2 linked regions of the Sinobacterium norvegicum genome follow. The protein of the gene in region 2 interacts with the protein of the main gene of each other region in a pairwise test. Links are inferred from orthologs where the notes say so. Each region holds a gene or a part of one and is shown on either strand. Other genes may lie near its edges. The genes, in order: L9P87_RS02925 and L9P87_RS09850.

Region 1 (3,685 bases), on a different replicon or contig from region 2:
GCAGCATTGGATGATCCGTTCAGCGTATTCCGCTGTCACGGTATTCAGAACTGCGTAAACGTATGTCCGAAAGGCCTTAACCCAACACGGGCCATCGGTCACATTCGTAACATGCTATTGGCTAATGCAACATAAATTGTTGAATTGGCTCTAGTGGTTTGGGTGGAGGTGTTTTACAATGCCTCCCGTCCTATTAAGGCAGAGTGAGACCCGTCTTAATAAAAGGGTGAAACAATCGTAGTTTTAGCGATTATGTGGCTAAACATAGGCTATATCTCCCGGGGGTTTTGGATAAAATCCTAGTTACTAACGAAGACTGAGAACGCTGTCGTCTATCGATGTGACAGTGTTTCTTTGGGGCGCACCACCAGTGCCTGTCTTATGGGTTTAGTAATTGCTCCCATCTTAAGGTGTGTGATAATGCAAGAGAGCATAATGGAACTGCTACGAAGCAGTTCGCATATTAGTGGCGGTAACTCTGCGTATGTAGAGGACCTCTATGAGCAGTACATTTTAGATCCAAATTCGGTCGCCGAAGACTGGCGTACCTATTTCGAAAAGCTTCCTCGAGTAGAGGGGGTTGTTAGTCAAGACACGCCTCACTCTCCTATCGTAGAACATTTCGAATTACTCGGTAAATCCAAGTTGCGTCCCGCTGCGGCACCGGTTGAAGGTGTGAGTACTGAGTATGAGCGTAAACAGGTTCGAGTCGTCAATCTTATTGCCGCGTATCGTAACCGTGGACACCAAAAAGCCAATCTAGACCCCCTTGGTCTATGGCAGCGCCAGCCGCCGGTTGATTTGGATACCCATTTTCATCAATTGTCAGCAGCCGACCTCGATACCACTTTTCAAACCTCCAATCTTTATACCGGTAAATCTGAAGCAACGCTGAAAGAAATTATCGAGACATTGGAAGCCACATACTGTGGCAATGTTGGTGTTGAATTTGCCCATATTGACTCTGCTGAAGAGCAGCAGTGGCTACAGAATCGCATGGAATCTGTGCGTTCTAATCCTCAGTATGGGGATGAGGTTAAGCGTCATGTGCTTGAACGACTGAGCGCTGCGGAAGGCTTGGAGAAGTACCTTGGCTCACGTTATCCAGGTACCAAGCGTTTTGGCTTAGAAGGAGCTGAGAGTTTGATTCCCATGCTCGATGAGCTGATTCAACGATCGGGCTCATACGGCGTACAAGAAGTTGTGATTGGCATGGCGCACCGTGGTCGCCTCAATGTCTTGATCAATACTCTGGGTAAGAGTCCAAAAGAACTATTTGATGAGTTTGATGGTAAGGCAAAATATGTTGGTTCTGCTGACGTTAAGTACCATCAAGGTTTGTCTTCTAATGTGATGACCAGTGGTGGCGAAGTGCATTTAGCCATGGCATTTAACCCATCACACTTAGAGATTGTATCCCCGGTTGTCGAGGGCTCTGTGCGAGCGCGTCAGGACCGCCGAGGTGATGCCAATCAGGTCTTGCCTGTTGTCGCACACGGTGATGCGGCCTTTGCCGGTCAGGGTGTCGTGATGGAAACATTCCAGATGTCACAGACCCGTGGTTATAAGACCGGTGGCACGGTGCATATTGTCATCAATAACCAGGTTGGTTTTACCACCAGTAATGTCGAGGATTCTCGTTCCACAGAATACTGTACAGACGTTGCCAAGGTTATCCAGGCGCCTATCTTTCATGTGAATGGTGATGATCCTGAGGCTGTTCTGTTTGCTACTCAAGTGGCATTAGACTTCCGTCAGGAATTTAAGAAAGACGTGGTTCTGGATCTGGTTTGTTATCGTCGTCGTGGCCACAATGAGGCCGATGAACCGTCGGGCACTCAGCCAATGATGTACGAGAAGATTCGTAATCAGACGACTACCCGTGACCTCTATGCTGAGACATTGGTCAACGAGGGTGTGATTTCAGCTGAGCAGGATAAGCAGTTGACTGACGGCTATCGTGATGCGTTGGATAATGGTCGGCACGTGGCCAAGTCTTTAGTACTTGAACCCAATACCGGTATGTTTGTCGATTGGAATCCGTATGTTGGTCACGATTGGACGGCATTTGCCGATACCCGTGTTGACGCCTCGACGATCAAAGATTTGGCCGCACGTCTGCATACGATTCCGGAAGGTTTCCCGCTGCAGCGACAGGTCTCCAAAATTGTCGAAGACCGCAAGAAAATGGCTGCAGGTGCCTTGCCGATCAACTGGGGTTTCGCTGAAACCATGGCGTATGCCACTTTGTTGGAAGAGGGGCACCCGGTACGTTTGACCGGGCAGGATGTCGGTCGCGGTACTTTCTCCCACCGCCACGCGGTTCTTCATAATCAGAAGGAGACAGCGAGTTATGTACCGCTGCAAAATCTTTCTGAAAATCAGCCAACCTTTACGATTCATGACTCCTTACTGTCTGAAGAGGCGGTGTTGGCTTTTGAATACGGTTACTCAACCACCACACCCAATGCATTAATCATTTGGGAGGCACAGTTTGGTGATTTCGCCAACGGTGCGCAAGTAGTTATCGATCAATTTATCACCAGTGGTGAGCACAAGTGGCAGCGCCTGTGTGGTTTGACCTTATTGTTGCCTCACGGCTATGAAGGGCAGGGGCCAGAGCACTCGTCGGCACGTCTTGAACGTTTCTTGCAGATGTCTGCAGAGCATAATATTCAAGTCTGCGTTCCATCGACACCTGCTCAGGTTTATCACATGCTACGTCGCCAGATCATCCGTCCGCTTCGTAAGCCACTGATTGTTATGTCGCCCAAGAGTTTGTTGCGCCATAAACAGGCTGTCTCGACTATGGACGAATTAGCCGAAGGCAGCTTTAAAACGGTTATCGGCGAAGTCGATGAGGTCGATAATAACGCTGTTAAGCGCGTTGTGCTCTGTAGCGGCAAGGTTTATTACGACTTGTATAATAAGCGTCAGGAAGAGGGCATTAGCGATATTGCTGTTGTTCGTATTGAACAATTGTATCCATTCCCTTCCGATGATTTGCAGCAAGAGCTAGAGAAATACCCTAACCTTGAAGAATTGGTTTGGTGTCAGGATGAGCCTCAGAACCAGGGTGCTTGGTATAGCTCGCAACACCATATGCGTCGTGTGCTACAGGCTGTTAAGCCAGTGGCTGAATTGAACTATGCGGGGCGAGAGGCTTCGGCTTCCCCCGCCGCTGGTTACATGGCATTGCATTTGGCTCAGCAAGAGCAATTGATAAAAGACGCATTGGCGTTAGGTTAACAGCGAGGCTCTTCCGAGTATTAGGAAGAGCCTTTGTCGTTTAACTAACCGATATTTTGAGCAAACCGTATTCGCGTTTTCGATAAGCGCAATTTGAGAAAGAGTTAAGGATTGAAAATGGCTATTGAAATAAAAGCACCTCAGTTCCCAGAGTCAGTGGCAGATGGCACTATCGCAGCATGGCTTAAGCAGCCAGGTGAAGCCTGTACCCGCGATGAGTTATTGGCAGAAGTGGAAACCGACAAAGTGACACTGGAAATATTGGCTCCTGCCGACGGTGTTATCGTAGAGATTATTAAAGGCGAGGACGATACTGTTCTCAGCGAAGAGTTGATTGCTCGCTTTGAAGCGGGTGCAGCAGCAGCCCCTGCCGTCGAAGAAGCCCCTGAGGCAGTCCCTGCCGCAGCTGCCGCCGGTGATGTAAAAGTCAGCCCAG
Region 2 (3,214 bases):
TACCTGTCGGGGCTGGCCATTATTATCGCGCTGTTTGAAGAACTAGAAATCGCCTCGATAGAACACGTTTCTGCGGCGCTGAAAGAGGGCATTATTGCCCGGTTCATTGAACAACAATCTGCCGGTAGATCTGAATAAGCAATGGGCTGCCTGCAGAGGCAGGCTCCACAAAGACAGCGCTATGGCTGCGGCGAATCGCCTTCGGTACGAATAATTCGTGGCTTACGTTTATAAGTAATAACAGCAGCTTTGGCAGGTTTGCGCGGCTCTCTTAACTGGTCGCTACCAGAAGACTGCATAGTGCCACCAATAGGCTGACCAAACTGATTGTGTCGCGGCTGCTGCATACCACTGGAGTGGCTGCTCTGGCGCCGACGATTGTTCATCGCATTGCCATTGTGCTGACGTGGCTGCTGACTTTTGGGTTCTTGTGCTTGGTATTCATAGCTATTGGGGTGCGGCTGTTGACGATCGTCTCGTCTATGATCATTACGCAAACCATGCTGGCTACGACGCTGGCGCGGCTGGCCATCCGTATCACGCTGGCGATGCTGACTATCGTTGTCACGCTGACGGCTGACATGCTCGCGCTGAGGCTGGACATCAACAACAATAGGCCCCTTGTGTGGGTTCCTCTGGAAGCCACACTGTGGACACTTCACGAGTTGATGTTTTTCTGTATTGCACTCTGGGCAAGATTCAAATGCCATTTTTTCACACCATTCATTGGGTAATGCAGCTAGGTTAAGCGAGTCGCCACTAGCAAACAATAAGGGATTTCCACAGCTTTTTACGGCGATAGTTTTTCTGTTTATCTATCAGTCTATTGCTGCCTTAATAACAATTCTTTTTGCTCTAACTCTTCCTGAGCAATCATCCACTGAGACTCGATGTCTTCCGTCGACTGGGTCAACTCTGCCTGCTTTAGCAGCTGCGTCTGCAATCGCGCTTTGTTGTCATCCTCGTAGATCGCGACATCTGCCAATGCCTGCTCAACTGTCGCCAGCTGCAATGACACTTTCTCTAATTCTTGCTCGAGTTTTTGGCAACGTTTCTTCAAGGGTGCCAACTGTTTACGCAGCTCAGCCTCATACTGACGCTGGGCTTTCTTATCCAGCACCTTACTGTCAGCAGTCGCAGCCTGAGCACTGTTTTGTATCGCCTGTTGCTGCTTCAGCTGCTGCAGTAAATGATGGTAGTCATCAAGGGAGCCATCAAATTCCTCGACCGTGCCAGCACTGAGCAACCAAAACTGCTCAACACTATTCTTTAGGAGGTGCCGGTCGTGAGAAACCACAACCACAGCGCCTTCAAATTGCTGGATAGCCACGGTTAACGCATGACACATTTCAAGATCTAAATGGTTGGTCGGCTCATCGAGAATCAATAGATTAGGCTTACCCCAGGCGACAATTGCCAAGGCTAAACGCGCCTTTTCACCACCGGAAAAATTAACAATACTGCCCGTTGCGTCCTCGCCGTGAAAATTAAAACCACCGAGGAAGTTACGAATCTCTTGTTCACTGGTCGTCGGCGTCAGTCGCTGTAAGTGCAGCAGCGGACTGGCCGACATATCCAGTGCTTCTAACTGATGCTGAGCAAAATAGCCTATCTGTAAATGCTCACCACAAATACGCTCGCCATCAACAAGAGCGAGGTCATTCACCAAACTTTTCAGCAGCGTCGACTTACCCGCACCATTGGCGCCGAGCAGGCCGATACGCGAGCCTGGGTGAATACGAACACTCTCAGTTTCAACAACGACACGCTCACCATAACCTAATTTAGCATCGGTTAGCCCCAGCAATGGGTCAGAGCTTTTATCGCTGTTGAGGAAATGAAACTTAAACGGTGAATCCGCATGCGCAGGAGCTATCAGCTCCATCCGCTCCAGCTCTTTCAATCGACTTTGAGCCTGCTTTGCCTTCGTTGCCTTGGCGCGAAACCGGCGGACAAAATCTTGTATTTCGCCCACTCGGCGCTGTTGCTTCTCGAACGCCGCCTGCTGCAGCGCCATACGCTCAGCACGCTGTCGCTCATAGGCTGAGTAGTGCCCTTTATAAAGCTGCAGCTGCTGTTGCTCTAACGAGGCAATTTCATCCACCACACTATCGAGGAAGTCGCGGTCGTGGGAGATAAGCAGCAGGGTGCCCTGATAGCGTTTCAACCAAGCCTCAAGCCAAAAACAGGCGTCAAGATCCAAGTGGTTGGTAGGCTCATCGAGTAATAGCAGATCAGAGGGACACATCAATGCTCGGGCAAGATTTAATCGTATCCGCCAACCACCTGAGAAGTCAGTGACCAGGCGCTCAACCTCACCATCGGCAAAGCCCAACCCGTGCAGCAAACGCCGGCCCCGCACCTCGGCATTAAAGCCGTCGATGGCATCGAGCTGCTCTAACAGAGAGGCATGTTTGAGGTGGTCTTCAGCGGCTTGTGCGAGTTCAATATCACACTGCAATTGACGAAGTTCGGTGTCGCCATCGAGCACATAATCAATCGCTCGGCGGTCAGAAGCCGACACCTCTTGCGCCATATGCGCTATTCGCCATTGGGGGTTGATTTGTAAATCGCCGCCGTCGAGTTCCAATTCACCCTGCAGCAGTTTGAACAGCGACGTTTTACCGGTGCCATTGGCGCCGATAAGCCCGACTCTACGTCCAGGATGGATGGTTAAATTGGCATCGCTTAGCAGTGGGCGTCCGCCCCGCAATAAGCTAATATCTATCAGTCGTATCATGGCGGCGCATTTTAACAGTACTCCGGCGACTTACCACCCCCGAACAAAAAAACATTCAGAGCTTTTCACAATATTTCACCAGAAAAACGCGAGTCACAGCTATGCCATCATTTGATAGCGAATTATTTTGGTGTCATTCAATCGACATCTACCGCAACCAAGAGATTGCCGACCTCTGCCTGCGATTGCAAAACCACGAAGGGTTAAACGTTAATCTAATGCTACTGTGCAGCTTTTTGTCGACCCAGGGCTATTTAGCAACTGTTGAAACCTTTCGACAAACAGCCAGCAATCACGATTTTTGTCACTGGAACCAGACTGTTACAATAAATTTGCGATGCAGCCGCCAGGCCATAGCCAAGAATAGTAACGACCAACAGCGGGATGAGTTGCGCCGATCTATCCTCGCCGCTGAACTGCAGGCCGAGCGAGTCGAGCAAAAACTGCTTATTAGTGCTCTGAACAACACCAATC

What was found.
Region 1: the proteins of L9P87_RS09850 (region 2) and L9P87_RS02925 interact in binary tests that used the Escherichia coli proteins (3 or more experiments, as listed by UniProt). The link is inferred for Sinobacterium norvegicum from one-to-one orthologs.

Annotation. Positions count from the first base shown.
Region 1 is NZ_CAKLPX010000001.1:666,315-669,999, reverse strand. The notes cover bases 87-3,449. They hold L9P87_RS02925 (2-oxoglutarate dehydrogenase E1 component), read left to right. Parts: upstream 87-420; coding sequence 421-3,249; downstream 3,250-3,449. Other genes in these bases: odhB (2-oxoglutarate dehydrogenase complex dihydrolipoyllysine-residue succinyltransferase), read left to right, coding at 3,367-3,449; L9P87_RS02930 (succinate dehydrogenase iron-sulfur subunit), read left to right, coding at 87-135. Outside these bases: more of L9P87_RS02930, read left to right, coding at 1-86; more of odhB, read left to right, coding at 3,450-3,685. UniProt on the Escherichia coli protein: E1 component of the 2-oxoglutarate dehydrogenase (OGDH) complex which catalyzes the decarboxylation of 2-oxoglutarate, the first step in the conversion of 2-oxoglutarate to succinyl-CoA and CO(2).
Region 2 is NZ_CAKLPX010000002.1:180,637-183,850, reverse strand. The notes cover bases 283-3,174. They hold L9P87_RS09850 (ABC-F family ATP-binding cassette domain-containing protein), read right to left. Parts: upstream 2,741-3,174; coding sequence 824-2,740; downstream 283-823. Other genes in these bases: L9P87_RS09845 (TIGR02444 family protein), read left to right, coding at 2,842-3,174; L9P87_RS09855 (hypothetical protein), read right to left, coding at 283-710. In the rest of the region: L9P87_RS09860 (Ppx/GppA phosphatase family protein), read left to right, coding at 1-138; more of L9P87_RS09855, read right to left, coding at 180-282; more of L9P87_RS09845, read left to right, coding at 3,175-3,214. UniProt on the Escherichia coli protein: Genetic data indicate it may be involved in ribosome assembly or function.